Regions from separate parts of the Stenotrophomonas sp. LM091 genome, predicted to be linked through region 1. Evidence: riboswitches for the same ligand, from Rfam matches in the RefSeq annotation. Region 1 holds a riboswitch; the other holds the start of a gene.
What was found. A riboswitch is a leader RNA that binds a small molecule or an ion and turns the genes downstream of it on or off. The one in region 1 is predicted to bind glycine.
Positions count from the first base shown of each region.

Region 1 (3,365 bases):
AGCGCGGTGCGCTCCTCGCGATCCCAGGCTTCCACGGTGAGCTGCGGATTGGCACGGGCGGCGGCGACCACCGCCGGCAGGTCCGGCTCGGGCACGGTGAACAGCACGCTGATCGGCGTGGTCTGGGTGATCGTGGCCAGCGGCTCGGTATCGCCACTGCGCACCAGGTTGCCGACATCCACGTTGCGCAGGCCCATGCGCCCGGCCACCGGTGCGGTGATCCGGGTGTACTGCAGCTGCAGGCGCGCTTCATCCACGGCCGCCTGGTCGGTCTGGCGACGGCCCTGCAGCTGGCGCACCTTGCTCTGCTGATCACTCAGGTCCTGCGCGGAGACGAAGTGCTTGGTCTGCAGTTCGGTGAAGCGCTTGAGCTGGCTCTCGGCGTTGTCCAGCTCGGCCAGGTTCTGCTGCTGGGTGCCCAGCGCACGCGACAGCTGTACCTGGAACGGGCGCGGGTCGATCTCGGCCAGCAGCTCGCCGGCCTTGACGTGCTGGCCTTCGGAGAACGCCAGCCGCAGCAGTTCGCCATCCACGCGGCTGCGCAGGCTCACCGTATGCAGCGGGGTCACCGTGCCGAGCGCCTTCAGGCGCACCACCAGGTCTTCCTGCGTCGCAGTGGCCACGCGCACCGGGGTCGGCTGCGGGCCACCGGCGGGACTGGCGGCAGGCGCGGGCGAGAGCAGCTTCCATGCGGCGATCGCGGCCAGGCCGACGGCGGCAGCGATCAACAGCGGTTTGGCGAAACGACGGCGAGACGAGGCGGGCGTTGAAGCGGACATACGCATCCTGCGCACCCTCCACCGGAGCAGTGCGTCCATGGGGACCGGCCGAGTGCGGCAGGTCAACGGGGGAGAGGGTGTCTGGCGGGGCAGCGGGTGGAACACCGCCGCGTGGCTGGATGCCGTTCGATTGGAACGGGAGCGCCATGATACAGGGCCAGGCCGCTCAAGCTCCCGTGACCTTGGTCATGCCTGCGCGTGCGTCAATGCACCTCGTCGCGGTACACGAACTTCGGCATTTCCCATTTGAAGTGGATCGCCAGCAGGCGGAACAGGAAGCCGCCGCCCAGGCACCACAGCGTGGCCGCGTTGAGCGACACGCCGAGTTCCAGCAGGGTCAGGTAGGCCGCGCCGGTGAGCAGGGTGATCACGGCATACAGTTCTTTCTGGAAGATCAGCGGCACCTCGTTGCACAGCACGTCGCGCAGCACGCCACCGAACGCACCGGTCAGCATGCCGGCGATCAGGATGATCGGCACGGTGTGCCCGCCCTCGCGTGCGACCGCGCAGCCGATCAGGGTGAACGCGATCAGGCCCAGGCCATCGAGCACCAGGAAGGTGCGCCGGAAGTGGTGCATCCAGCGCGCCACCCAGGTCGCGATCAGCGCCGCGCAGATCGTGAAGCCCAGGTACTCCGGGTGCTTCACCCAGCCCAGCGGGTAATGCCCGAGCACGATGTCGCGCAGTGAGCCGCCGCCGAGCGCGGTGACGCAGGCGATGATGACCACGCCGAACAGGTCCATGCGGCGGCGGCCGGCCGACAGCGCGCCGGTCATGGCTTCGGCCGAGATGGCGATGAGGTAGATCAAGGAGAGCAGCATGGGGGTGGCTCCGGAAAGCACGTCAGGCGGGGACGGAAACGCACACGCATCACGCCAGCGCCGCTGCACTGTCATGAGGGTGGGATTCCGTTGCCGCTCCCGCTGTCCTTTTGCCTGAGAGTTCGGTGGCCAAGGCCACGTGCCCCTTCGGCGGGTCATTGAAGACCTCTCTCCAGATCGGCGTGTCGGATGCATGGTTGGTGGCGTATCGAGCCACCGGCCTGAGCGATTATGGGAGCCTGCGCCTTCGGCGGGCGCCAGCGCGGCGCCTCTCTCCTGCATCCGGGGCGGATTCTAGCAGCCGCCGGGCCCGCGCCGGGGGATAATCCCGGTATGCCCGCTGAACCCGCCCTCTGGTACCTGTACCTGCTTGAATGCCGCAACGGCAGCTATTACGCCGGCATCAGCAACGACGTGGAGGCGCGCTTCCAGGCCCACCTCGCCGGCAAAGGGGCCAAATACACCCGGGCCCACCCACCGGTGAGGGTGCTGGCGATGCGCGCCTACCCGGACCGGGCCGCGGCGTCGAAGGCCGAATGGCAGCTCAAGCGGCAACCGCGCGAGCGCAAGCTGGCGTGGTTGGCGCTGCCCGATCCCATGTAGCCCTGCGTACTGGTTGTTCGGGCCTTCGCCGGCGGCATACCATCGATCTCCGTTCGTTTATCCGCTTGCCCAAGCCCTGGAGTGCCATGTCCCGCGATCTGTCGTTGTACCCGGAAGATGAGAATGGCGATGTGCTCTGGAACATGTTGCAGGATGGCGACGACCTGTCGATTCCGCGCGAGGTGGATTTCGCGCTGATCTTCCCGACCCAGGACGTGGCCATCGCCTTCGCCGTGCACCTGCTCAAGAACGAGCAGAAGGTGTCCTTGGCCGCGTACGAGGGCAACGAGGAATACCCGTGGCAGGTGGTGGTGCATCCGCTGATGCTGCCGACCCACCAGAACATCTCGGGTTTCGAAGGGCTGCTCGCCAGCGAGGCGGTCTCCTACAGCGGCCAGGTTGATGGCTGGGGCTGTCTGTCGCAGGGCTGAGTGGCCCATCCGTGTGGCAGCCCGGCATGGCTGGCTGCCACCGTGGCCGCTCGACCACTCAGGGCGTCGGCGGCCGCTTCGGCCGGCGATCATCCTGCGCATCGCCGAAGATGATCCGCGCGCTGCGCTGGTAGCTCCAGTACGCCACTGCCCAGTTCAGCAGCACCACCACGCGGTTGCGGAAGCCGATCAGGAAGAACACGTGCGCGGCCAGCCAGAACCACCAGGCCAGCACGCCGGAAAGCTGCAGGCGGCCGAGGTGGACGATCGCGGCCATGCGACCGATGGTCGCCAGATTGCCGAAGTCCTGGTATTTGAACGGGCCCGGCACGGGCTTGCCGGACAGGCGCGCCTGGATCGTGGTCGCCACGTGCTTGCCCATCTGCTTGGCTGCCGGGGCAACGCCGGGTACCGGCTTGCCATCGGCCTGGGTCAATGCGGCCAGATCCCCGGCCACGAAGATCTCCGGGTGACCGTCCAAGGTGAGATCGGGCTGCACCGGCACGCGGCCGGCGCGATCCAGCGGAACCTCCAGCGTGCGCGCCAGCGGTGAGGCGGCGACACCGGCGGCCCAGACCACGGTGCGCGCTTCGACGAAGCGCTCGCCCAGCTGGAAGCCCTCGGCGTTGATGTCGCTCACCGGCGTACCGGTGAGCACTTCCACGCCCAGTTTCTCCAGCTGGCGGCGCGCCTTGAGCGAGAGCACCTCGGGGAAGGTGGACAGCACGCGC
Region 1 covers NZ_CP017483.1:1,722,081-1,725,445, reverse strand. The annotation lists gene BIZ42_RS07580 (MdtA/MuxA family multidrug efflux RND transporter periplasmic adaptor subunit) at 1-779, opposite strand, end outside; gene BIZ42_RS07575 (trimeric intracellular cation channel family protein) at 983-1,600, opposite strand; glycine riboswitch at 1,695-1,786, opposite strand; glycine riboswitch at 1,807-1,889, opposite strand; gene BIZ42_RS07570 (GIY-YIG nuclease family protein) at 1,934-2,203, shown strand; gene BIZ42_RS07565 (ribonuclease E inhibitor RraB) at 2,290-2,634, shown strand; gene BIZ42_RS07560 (NAD(P)/FAD-dependent oxidoreductase) at 2,693-3,365, opposite strand, start outside.

Region 2 (3,365 bases), 700 kb from region 1:
GGTCTGCTGTGCAGCCATGCAATCACCCTGGGTTGCGGCGGACATGGGGTCCGCAGGGGAGCGTAGTGGCTGTCGTGATGCACGAACTGGCTGGCGAGCGAACAGGATACGCCGCGGCGAAGCGTAAGCAACCGCGCCACGCCTGCATTCTGTGCAGGCGGGGCGTGCGTGTGGCTCACTCGATCGGCGTGAGCAGGTCGCGGCGGCGTTCGCAGTGCCGCTCCCAGTACCAGAAGCTGCCGCCGATGGCGAAGAAGCCTGCGTAGCCCAGGGCCAGATGCAGCGGGTTGCTGCTGAGCATCGGGGAGACCACGCCGGCCACCACGGTGTTGATCATCAGCTGGATGAACATCTGCATGGACGAGGCCAGGCCGCGCTGATGCGGATACATGTCCAGCACGGCCAGCGCCAGGATCGGGAAGATCAGCGCCATGCCGACACCGCCAAGGAAGATCGGCATCACTGCCCACGGCAGCGCGATCTGCGGCACCGACACCACGTAACCGACGTTCAACAGCGCCGAGACCGCACACAGCCCGAACCCGATCGCGATCTGCCGCTGCGCGGTGAGCCGGCCCGCCATCCGACCGGACAGGAACGAGCCCATGGTCATGCCGCCGATGGTGGGGATGAACAACCACGCAAAGCCGCCCTCGCCCAGTTGCAGATGCTGCATCACGAACACCGGCGCGGACGCGATGTACAGGAAGATGCCGGAGAAGTTGAAGGCACCGGCCGCGGCCAGACGGAGCAGGCGCGGGTTGGAGCCCATGCGGGCATAGCTGCGCAGCAGCGCGCGCATCGACAGCGGCGTGCGGGCCTCGACCGGATGGGTTTCGGGCAGCCACTTGCCGGTGGCCAGCAGCAGCACCACGCCGAACAGCACCAGGAACCAGAAAATCAGCGGCCAGTCGCCGCCACCGAGCAGGATCCAACCGCCGATGATCGGCGCGATCGCCGGTGCGACGCCGAAGATCATCGAGACCTGGCTCATCAACCGCTGCGCGTCGGCACCGTGGTACAGATCGCGGATCACCGCACGGCCGACGATCACGCCCACGCCGGCGGTCACGCCCTGCAGGGCGCGGAACACCAGCAGCGTGGTCATGTCGCGCGACAGCGCGCAGCCGATCGAGGCACCGATGAACAGCACCAGCCCGCCGATGATCACCCGCTTGCGGCCGAACGCATCCGACAGCGGGCCGTGCGCCAGGCTCATCAGGCCATAGAACAGCAGGTAGACGCTGATGGTCTGCTGCACTGCGACCTGGTCCACCTGCATGCGGTCGCCCAACAGCAGGAAGGCCGGGAATATGGTGTCGATCGAGAACGGACCGAACATCGCCAGGCCTGCGAGCAGCAGGGCCAGACGGCGGGTCGAGGGTGAGGCGGGCGTCATGCGGGCTTCCGTCAGCGGCCATGCGCACTGCACGGCGGGCGCCTGGCCCGGAACGGGCGGCGCCAGATGAATACGAGGATCCAGTGATCATAGGCCTTTGCCGCCCCCGGCACCATGCCCGGGCGCGCTTTCCCGGCGCTGCGCGGCCCCGTATTCATGTGCCGGAAAGGCCCAGTGGCCGAAAGCGCTGGGCTATAATCGCCTGGCTACATGGTGGGAGAAGCGGCGCTTTGTTTTGAAGCACCCGCTGCCGAAGGCGCAACGCCCGTAATCGCTCAGGCCCGATACCACCCGTACCAAAACTCTGGAGAGACCGGCGAGTGCCGGCGCCGAAGGGGCACGAAGCACGCCGATGCGCGCTTCCAAACTCTCAGGCAAAAGGACAGAGGGGCACCCAGGAAGACCGCAAGGTCCGGTGGATCGCTGTCGCCCGCGACGCGCCCTGGCCCGGCCGCCTTCCGAACGTGCGTGCCCACTCTCCGAGATGCCAGCCATGTCCCAGAACACCCCTACCCTGCGCGAGCTTGAACACAGCCACGCGTTCGTCGAACGCCACATCGGCCCCAACGACGCCGAAATCGCGCAGATGCTCGACGTGGTCGGCCACACCTCGCTGGACGCGCTGACCGATGCGATCGTCCCGGCCGGGATCAAGTCGCCGGCCCCGCTGGCCCTGCCCGAGTCGCTGACCGAAGTGCAGGCACTGGCCAAGATCCGCGCCATCGCCGACAAGAACCAGGTGTTCCGCACCTTCATCGGCCAGGGCTACTACGGCACGCTCACCCCGAACGTCATCCTGCGCAATGTGCTGGAAAACCCGGCGTGGTACACCGCCTACACCCCGTACCAGGCCGAGATTTCGCAGGGCCGCATGGAAGCACTGATCAACTTCCAGACCCTGTGCGCGGACCTGACCGGCATGGAGATCGCCAACGCCTCGCTGCTGGATGAAGCCACCGCCGCCGCCGAAGCGATGACCCTGGCCAAGCGTTCGGCCAAGTCCAAGTCCGATACCTTCTTCGTGCACGACGCGGTGCACCCGCAGACGCTGGAACTGCTGCGCACCCGCGCCGAGCCGATGGGCATCGTGCTGCGCGTGGGCACCCCGGCCGAGGCGATGGAAGCCGAGGCCTACGGCGTGCTGCTGCAGTACCCGGACACCTTCGGCCATATCGGCGACTACAAGGCGCTGGCCGATGCCGTGCACGCCCGTGGCGGCCTGGTCGCGGTGGCCACCGATCTGCTTGCACTGACCCTGATCGCCGCCCCCGGCGAATGGGGCGCGGACATCGTGGTCGGCAACTCGCAGCGGTTCGGCGTGCCGTTCGGCTTCGGCGGCCCGCATGCCGCCTTCATGGCCTGCCGCGACGCGTACAAGCGCTCGATGCCGGGCCGCCTGATCGGTGTCTCGGTCGATGCGCAGGGCAATGCCGCCTACCGCCTGACCCTGCAGACCCGCGAGCAGCACATCCGCCGCGAGAAGGCCACCTCCAACATCTGCACCGCGCAGGTACTGCTGGCCGTGATGGCCTCGATGTATGCCGTGTACCACGGCCCGGAAGGCCTGACCCGCATCGCCCGCCGCACCCACCGCCTGGCCAGCATCCTGGCCGCCGCGCTGCGCGGCGCCGGCGTGAATGTCGGCGAGCATTTCTTCGACACCCTGCACGTCAAGGATGTCGACGCCAAGGCGATCCACGCCAAGGCCGCCGCGGCGCGCATCAACCTGCGTGCGATCGACAGCGACGCGGTTGGCATCAGCCTGGATGAAACCACCACCCGCGCCGACATCGTCGCGCTCGGCCAGCTGTTCGGTGCCACCGTCGATGTCGATGCCCTCGACGCCGCCACCGCCGATGCCCTGCCGGCCGGCCTGGTTCGCACCAGCGACTTCCTGACCCACCCGGTGTTCAACACCCACCACAGCGAACACGAACTGCTGCGTTACCTGCGTTCGCTGGCGGAC
Region 2 covers NZ_CP017483.1:1,024,638-1,028,002, forward strand. The annotation lists gene BIZ42_RS19965 (siderophore-interacting protein) at 1-18, opposite strand, end outside; gene BIZ42_RS04600 (multidrug effflux MFS transporter) at 176-1,399, opposite strand; glycine riboswitch at 1,694-1,795, shown strand; gene gcvP (aminomethyl-transferring glycine dehydrogenase) at 1,884-3,365, shown strand, end outside.
Region 2: another riboswitch for glycine. It lies ahead of gcvP (aminomethyl-transferring glycine dehydrogenase); the one in region 1 lies ahead of BIZ42_RS07575 (trimeric intracellular cation channel family protein).